Regions from separate parts of the Citrobacter sp. GW821-FHT07H02 genome, predicted to be linked through region 1. Evidence: predicted binding sites of a transcription regulator. Region 1 holds the regulator's gene; the other holds the start of a gene.
The links. The regulator ArgR, encoded in region 1, controls arginine synthesis, uptake and breakdown. The targets are predictions, from matches to a motif close to ANTGAATAAAAATACANT.

Region 1 (4,411 bases):
CCTCACGGATAACTAAACACGGAAAAGCCGACGCCAAAAGCGTCGGTTTTTTTATGGCTATACTTAACCGATGTGCAGGAATCGTCGTGGTAGGTAGTTTGGTGGGTTGCGAAAGCGCTTACCGGAGGTGGTGGCGGGCAATGAATATCTATACCTTTGATTTTGATGAGATAGAAAACCAGAGTGATTTTTACCGTGAGTTTGCGCGGATGTTTGGTATTGCCAGAGAACAGATCAGCGATCTGGATTCTCTGTGGGAGATAGTGATAGGCGAAGTATTGCCGTTGCCGCTGGAAATAGAGTTTGTTCATCTACCTGAAAAGCAGCGCCGACGTTATGGGGCGTTGATTTTGCTGTTCGATGAAGCAGAAGAAGAGCTGGAAGGACAGTTACGTTTTAACGTTCGGCTCTAAGCCTTAGGTATAAAAAAGCCCCCGACAGGCGGGGGCAAGTCGTCGGACTAGACGACGAGGGTTTATTTGTAGAGTTCTGCCGTGGCGTGCCACTGTGACCCTTCTTTCAGTTCAATCACGCGATAGCTGCTGGCGCCTGCTTTTTCTGCTTTAGCAGCAAGCTCCTGACGCATATCCATCGGAGAACTACCAATCTGAGAAACAGAGACACTGCCCATGGATTGCAGATTTTGTGCTTCTTGCGCATTGACCTGGTGTACGGCGGCGTTTGCGCCGAAAGAGAGAACTGAAGCCAGGCCGAGTGAAGCGATAAGATATTTAGTGTTCATAGTTTACATTCCTCAATACGGTTAACTCAGCGGTTTGCAGGGCGTTCTTATGCGATATTCCCGCGAGTTATTGTTTGCATTAGCGATGACAGGCGAGCCTTATTTGTACAGTTCAGCAGTGGCGTGCCAGTGGCTACCGCTACGTGCTTCGGTGATCTGATACGCTGAGGCGCCTTGTTGTTCCGCTTTTTTGTTCAGCATTTCATGCATGTCCATCGGTGAAGAGCCGATCGCGCTGACGGAAACAGAACCGATAGCTTCGCGGTTTTGCGCCTGCTGGGCATTGATGGAATCTGCGGCAAATGCACCGAATGAGAGAACAGAGAGAATACTTAACGTTGCAACTGTAGTTTTGATTTTCATGATATTTACCTCGTCGAATTCTTTTATTGGGGTCCTTTGTTTCGTGACCCTCATCACAAAATCAAGTATACACTAGTCACGCGATTAATTAATACCTTGCTAATTGTTCAGTGGGTAATTAAGTATTAAAAAATTTAGTTTTTATAATCACATGGAATTAAAAATGCTTCTGATGGCGAGGTTTTCGATTTAAATCTAATAAATTCATAAAGATATAAAATTTAACAAAATGTGCGATATTTGGCTTTATCATTGACCGCGTGAATGTGTTTAAGCGATTAAACGCACTATTCGTTAAATCAAAAGCAGTGGAAATGCGTGCAAAGCAGGGAGAAAGACAGGATTTTCCCCGCCGTGTGTGGCGACGGGGAGAGGAGGTTACAGCTCTTGTTCGAACAGCTCGAGAATCGCTTCGTACAGATCTTTCACTGAGAAGCCATTAGCAGGGGTTGTGAAAATGGTGTCATCGCCCGCAATTGTCCCGAGGATACCTTCCGCTTTGCCCAGTGAATCCAGCAGGCGTGCGATCAGTTGCGCAGCGCCTGGGCTGGTATGGATCACTACAACGGCATCATTGAAATCGATATCTAATACCAGGTTCTTTAACGGGCTGGATGTCGTGGGGACACCCAACTCTGCCGGGAGGCAGTACACCATCTCCATTTTTGCGTTGCGGGTCCGCACGGCGCCGAACTTTGTCAGCATGCGTGAGACTTTGGACTGGTTGATGTTATCAAAGCCCTGATCCTGCAACGCGAGGACGATTTCACCCTGTGAGCTGAATTTTTCTTCTTTAAGCAGCGCTTTAAACGCCTTTACTAATTCTTCTTGTTTTGCCGAGCTTCGCATAAGTCACCCGTAATATGGCGGTAGAAACAACATTATTGTGCATACAGATGAATTTTTATGCAAACAGTCTGCCTTGTTCGAGGCTGAAATAATGTTATGAAAGAGCGGAATTTTATCAAATTTCGTTATCAAGAAACATGCCTGTGTCACGGCTCGCAAATAAGGTTAAAAGTAAATTAAATGTTATCAAATTGATGTTGTTTTGAGGGGGGAGTAGGGTATATTGTCCGCACTTGTGGAAAAGTTGCTCTACAGCTGCAGTGGCTTTGGATTACGTAAATTAAATGCATAAAAGCCAAATTCGCGTGACTCCGCATTCTTGACACGTGAGTATTGTAATCATTAATTTTGTGAATTAAGGTCGCCGCCGCGGAGCATTAAACACTTAGCTTATCAATATAATAAGGAGTTTAGGATGAAAGTTGCAGTCCTCGGCGCAGCTGGCGGTATCGGTCAGGCGCTAGCATTATTGTTAAAGAATCAACTGCCTTCAGGTTCAGAACTCTCCCTGTACGACATCGCTCCAGTGACTCCAGGTGTGGCCACTGACTTGAGCCATATCCCAACTGCTGTGAAGATCAAAGGTTTCTGTGGCGAAGACGCAACCCCGGCACTGGAAGGTGCGGATGTGGTTCTGATCTCTGCGGGTGTGGCGCGTAAACCGGGTATGGATCGTTCCGACCTGTTTAACGTTAACGCCGGTATCGTGAAAAACCTGGTCCAGCAGATTGCGAAAACCTGTCCGAAAGCGTGCGTGGGTATTATCACCAACCCGGTGAACACCACTGTCGCTATCGCTGCAGAAGTCCTGAAGAAAGCAGGTGTTTACGACAAGAACAAACTGTTTGGCGTGACCACGCTGGACATCATCCGCTCCAACACCTTTGTTGCGGAACTGAAAGGCAAGCTGCCGACTGAAGTTGAAGTTCCGGTGATTGGCGGACACTCTGGTGTGACGATTCTGCCACTGCTGTCGCAAATCCCTGGCGTTAGCTTCACCGAGGAAGAGGCCGCTGCCCTGACCAAACGTATCCAGAACGCGGGTACTGAAGTGGTTGAAGCAAAAGCCGGTGGCGGATCTGCAACCCTGTCTATGGGTCAGGCTGCCGCACGTTTTGGTCTGTCTCTGGTTCGCGCGCTGCAGGGCGAAAAAGGCGTTGTGGAATGTGCTTACGTTGAAGGCGACGGCCAGTATGCGCGTTTCTTCTCACAACCGCTGCTGCTGGGCAAAAATGGTGTGGAAGAGCGTCAGTCTATCGGCAAACTGAGTGCCTTTGAGCAGAATGCGATGGAAGGCATGCTGGATACGCTGAAGAAAGATATCACCCTGGGCGAAGAGTTCGTTAATAAGTAAGCGAACCGCCATCAGTGAAAAAAAACCGGAGCATTGCGACTCCGGTTTTTTTTGTCTCTGGCTTCGGGAAATACTCAGTTGGTTGCCGGATATTCCTGAATGGTAACCTGCAGCGTCAACTGCTTGTCATCCCGCATGACGACCACAGAGATCACCGAGCCTGGGCGAATTTCAGCGACCTGGTCCATCGTTTCCAGCGCGGAAACGGCAGGCTTATTGTTCACCGAAATGATCAAATCATTGACCTGAATGCCAGCCTGAGCCGCCGGACCATCCGGTGAGACCTCGTTGACGACGATTCCCTGAATTTGGTCTATCCCACCACCCTGGGCATGCATTGGCGCGATTTCGCGGCCGCCAATACCGATGTAGCCACGGATCACACGACCATCACGGATAAGTTTATCCATAATTTTGGTCGCCAGCTGGAACGGAATGGCGAAGCCAATGCCTTCCGGCGTTTCGCCGTCATTACTTTTATCAAAGGATAAGGTGTTAATGCCCATCAACTCACCCAGCGAGTTGATCAGCGCACCACCGGAGTTACCGTGGTTGATGGAGGCGTCCGTTTGTAGAAAATTCTGGCGCCCGGAAGGGTTCAGACCAATACGACCGGTCGCGCTGATGATCCCCTGGGTGATGGTTTGTCCGAGATTATACGGGTTGCCGATAGCCAGAACGACGTCGCCAATATGCGGCGTACGGCGCGAGTTTATCGGAATCGTCGGGAGTCCACCGGCGGCATTAATTTTTAACACGGCCAGATCGGTCAGCGTATCGGACCCCACCAGCAGCGCCTCAAACACGCGTCCATCTTGTAGGGCGACGATTATCTGATCGGCGTCGTTAATAACATGCTTGTTGGTGATGATATAACCGCGCTGATCCATGATCACACCGGAGCCCAGCGTGCGGATCTCAAGCTGATTATGCGCCGTACTGTTCATACTGCGGTTATAGACGTTAACGACGGCTGGTGCAGCACGGCGGACCGCCGAGTTGTAACTGACAGGCGTCTCATCGGTGCTGTCGAATTGCGGAGCCGTAAGGGTATTTATTTTGCGCAGCGACGGCATAGCGGCCAACAAAATGGCGCCGACAAT
Region 2 (4,411 bases), on a different contig from region 1:
AAGAAAATCAGATCTTCTGCGAAGCGTGACAGGTGGACCATCCCGATAGATGCGTCGGACAGCAGTTCAAGGACATGGTCACGATCGGAAACGCTGTCCAGGCTATTACGGGTTGCCGATGCAAAGCCCAGCCAACCGGCCAGCTGTTCACGGTCAATCTCATAAGCAGTACCCGCCAGCGCGCCGCAACCTAATGGGCTGACGTCCAGACGCTTAAGCGCATCCTGCAAGCGGCTCTCATCGCGGGCCAGCATTTCAACGTAAGCCAGGCACCAGTGGGCAAACGTGACTGGCTGCGCGCGTTGAAGATGGGTATAACCCGGCATCACCGCGTCCTGGTTATTTTGCGCGGTTTCCACCAGCGCACTTTGCAGTTGACGGGTAGCGTTCAGCAGCTCCGCGACGGTATCTTTGCACCACAGCTTCAGATCGGTCGCGACCTGATCGTTGCGGCTACGTCCGGTATGCAGCTTTTTGCCTAACTGGCCGACCTTGTCGATAAGCTTACCTTCGACCCAGCTATGAATATCTTCGGCATCGCTTTGCAGGATCTGCTGCGGGTCAAGACGTACCTCTTCCAGCAAATTGTTCAGTGCTTCTTCAAGCTGCAACTGCTCGTCTGCGGTCAACACGCCAACGGTTACCAGCGCTTTGGACCAGGCCACAGAGCCGACGATATCCTGCTCCGCCAGGCGATAGTCGAAGCGCAAAGAGTCGTTGAACTGTTTGAACCGTTGATCCGCTGCCTGTGTAAAACGCCCACCCCAAAGTGCCATAACAAATTTCCTTAATAATCAAATTTTTGCCCGGTGGCACTGCGCTTACCGGGCCTACAAGCCCACGTAGGCCGGATAAGCGAAGCGCCATCCGGCACAGAATCTTACGCCAGAATACGCGTACCGATAGGCGTACCATTAAACAGCGCCGGGAGTTGTTCCGCATGACGCCAGGAGGCGATATCCACCGGACGGCCCAGCGTACGCGCCGCATCCAGAGCCGCATTTACCTTCACAATCATGCCATCAGTAATGATGCCCTGTTCAATCAGTTGTTCCGCTTTGTCGGCGGTCATCTCGGCAATACGCTGGCCTTTCCCGTCGAGAATTCCGCTCACATCGGAGAGCAGAATGAGATCCGCACCGAGCGTTGCCGCCAGCGCTGTCGCCGCCTGATCGGCGTTGACGTTCATCAACTCGCCTTCTTCGGTCACACCGATTGAGCTAACCACCGGCAGAAAACCACTTTCCAGCAGGGTGTTAATCAGCACAGGCGAACCCGGCTGCGCCAGTCCAACATGGCCTAACGCTTCGTCGAGCTGAGTCACTTTTACGCTGTCACCGTCGCCAAGATAAAGACCCACAGAGGCAATATGATGTTTCTTCGCCCACGCCAGCAGGGTTTTGTTTGCCGTCCCCGCCAGCGCACCGGTAATGATGTCGATCTGGTCGGCAGGCGTCACACGCAGGCCGTTTTTCTTTTTCACCGGCAGGTTGAGCCCTTTCATCAGCTCATCCACCACACAGCCGCCGCCATGCACAATGACCAGCGGACGCTGATGCGACTCACGATAGTTCACCAGCGCGGTAAACAGACGCTCCAGCGCCTCTTCGCTATCAAGTAATACGCCGCCCAGCTTGATAATCAATGGATTCATCATTGCACCCTTAAATAAGAGACTGCGTTTCGGCAAAGCCAAAACGAATGTTAGCGCACTGCATGGCCTGCGCCGCTGCGCCTTTCAATAAGTTGTCTTCGGTTGCCACAACAATCAGGTGCTCGCCCTGTACTGCGAATCCGATATCGCAGAACGGTAACCCAACCACGTTTTTCAGCGCCGGAACGCCTTTGTCATACAGACGTACCAGCGGTTTATCGCCATACGCCTGCTGCAATACCTTCCCTACCTGAGCCTGCGTGACACCCGGTTTCAGGCGGCAGGTAATGGTTTCCAGAATGCCCCGTGGGAAGTTACCCAGATGCGGCGTGAAGATCACGTCTGCCCCCAGATGCGTTGCGATTTCCGGCTGATGGCGGTGAGTAAACACGCCGTACGGTTGCAGGCTCACTTCGCAGAAGCTATTCGAGATTGCAGCCTTGCGCCCGGCTCCGCTCACGCCACTGGTGGCGTTGATCACCGGCCACTGGGAGAGTTCCAGCAGATCGGCATCAATCAGTGGTTTCAGCGAAAGCTGCGCTGCCGTGGGATAACACCCCGGTACGGCAATCAGGTTTGCCTCTTTCAGTTTATCGGCGTTCCACTCAGCCAGACCGTACACCGCCTGCTCCAGCAGTTCAGGGTGCTGATGCGTAAAACCATAATATGTCTCGTAGAAGGCGCCATCATTAACGCGGAACGCACCGGAGAGGTCGAACACCACACAGCCTGCCGCCAGAAATTGCGGCGCGAGATCGTGGCTCACCTCATGGGCAGTGGCGAGGAACACCACATCCACCCCTGCGCTAAACTCGCTAATATCAGACATCGGCTGCAACGCCAAATCGACAATGCCCTTTAACTGCGGATGTAAATCAGAGATTAATTTTCCTGCATCATTGCTTTGCGCTGAGACGGTCAAAGCGGTTATGGTCATATCAGGATGGCGATTTACATAGGTCACAAGCTCTGCGCCAGCGTAACCACTGGCACCCACAATCAGCGTATTCAACATCGGGGCTGTTCACCTTCTTACGTCTATGTGATCGGGAAGACGGGAATCTTCCTCACCGGGTTAAGGTTTTTCACCTCACCTTACACTTGGTGGGTTTTATTACGCTTAACGTTATTGTATTTTTATTCACAAATACTGCATGAATATTGATACTATCATGACCTAAGGTGTGTCAACAATGAAAAACGATTTACCGCCATTTATCGAGATTTACCGCGCTCTGATTGCCACACCATCGATTAGCGCAACCGAAGAATCACTGGATCAAAGCAATGCGTCTTTAATCACTCTGCTGGCTGAATGGTTTAAGGATTTGGGCTTTCAGGTTGACGTTCAGCCCGTCCCCGGAACCCGTCATAAATTCAATATGCTCGCAAGTATTGGACAAGGTGCGGGTGGTCTGTTGCTGGCCGGGCATACCGACACCGTACCGTTTGATGATGGACGCTGGACGCGCGACCCTTTCACGCTGACCGAACACGACAATAAGCTCTACGGTCTGGGCACGGCTGACATGAAAGGTTTCTTCGCGTTTATTCTCGACGCCCTGCGCGACGTGGATGTGACAAAGCTGAAGAAACCGCTCTACATTCTGGCGACCGCCGATGAAGAAACCAGCATGGCGGGCGCACGCTATTTTGCAGAGACCTCCTCTCTGCGCCCGGACTGCGCGATTATTGGCGAACCAACATCGCTGCAACCGATACGCGCCCACAAAGGCCATATTTCAAACGCGGTACGTATTCTGGGTCAGTCGGGACACTCCAGCGATCCGGCGCGTGGCGTTAATGCGATTGAACTGATGCATGACGCTATTGGCCACATCATGCAACTGCGCGACGACCTGAAAGAACGTTATCACTACGAAGCGTTTACCGTCCCGTACCCGACGTTAAATCTGGGTCATATTCATGGCGGTGATGCGGCGAACCGCATCTGCGCCTGTTGTGAACTGCATATGGATATCCGCCCGCTGCCGGGCATGACGCTGAATGATCTTAACGGCCTGCTCAATGATGCCCTGGCGCCAGTGAGCGAACGCTGGCCGGGTCGCCTGACGGTGTCAGAATTGCACCCGCCCATCCCAGGCTATGAGTGTCCGCCCAATCATCAACTGGTTGAAGTGGTCGAAAAGCTGCTGGGGACGAAAACGGACGTGGTGAACTACTGCACCGAAGCGCCGTTTATCCAGACGCTATGCCCAACGCTGGTGCTCGGACCGGGTTCCATTAACCAGGCCCATCAGCCGGATGAATATCTGGAAACACGCTTCATTAAGCCAACCCGTGAATTAATCACTCAAGTGATACATCACTTCTGCTGGCACTAACGATCCCTCGCCTCGCCCATCCGAAGGGAATACGCGAGGCGATATTTTTACATTTTCATAAGCAATACTTATCTGATTCTTGCTGAATTAAATAACGTAAATTGCCGCCATTTATTCGTTTGCTGAACCGATTTCGCAGCAATTGACGTCACGTCTTTTACGTGGCTTTATAAAAGACGACAAAGAACAATGTCCGAAAGATTCCATATTGCAGCAAGGCCGCGCACCAGCACATCTCAGGGAACTGACATAAGCCAGTGACCCCGATGGGCGAGCGCAGCCAACACCGCTGCGGCGTGAAAGATACAGGGCAATCAAATTAAAGATGGGGTGTCTGGGGTCATATGAACGAACAATATTCCGCGTTGCGTAGTAATGTCAGTATGCTCGGCAAAGTGCTGGGAGAAACCAT

Region 2: a site for ArgR is predicted at 2,783-2,800, ahead of argC (N-acetyl-gamma-glutamyl-phosphate reductase). Genes of this name have one in related genera too.

The regions. Positions count from the first base shown of each region.
Region 1 is NZ_JBWKPZ010000025.1:28,826-33,236, reverse strand. It holds gene aaeB (p-hydroxybenzoic acid efflux pump subunit AaeB) at 1-16, shown strand, start outside; gene AC07NP_RS19905 (barstar family protein) at 141-413, shown strand; gene yhcN-B (DUF1471 family stress response protein YhcN-B) at 476-742, opposite strand; gene yhcN (peroxide/acid stress response protein YhcN) at 842-1,105, opposite strand; gene argR (transcriptional regulator ArgR) at 1,484-1,954, opposite strand; gene mdh (malate dehydrogenase) at 2,370-3,308, shown strand; gene degS (outer membrane-stress sensor serine endopeptidase DegS) at 3,383-4,411, opposite strand, start outside.
Region 2 is NZ_JBWKPZ010000012.1:10,803-15,213, forward strand. It holds gene argH (argininosuccinate lyase) at 1-776, opposite strand, end outside; gene argB (acetylglutamate kinase) at 881-1,657, opposite strand; gene argC (N-acetyl-gamma-glutamyl-phosphate reductase) at 1,665-2,669, opposite strand; gene argE (acetylornithine deacetylase) at 2,848-3,999, shown strand; gene ppc (phosphoenolpyruvate carboxylase) at 4,344-4,411, shown strand, end outside.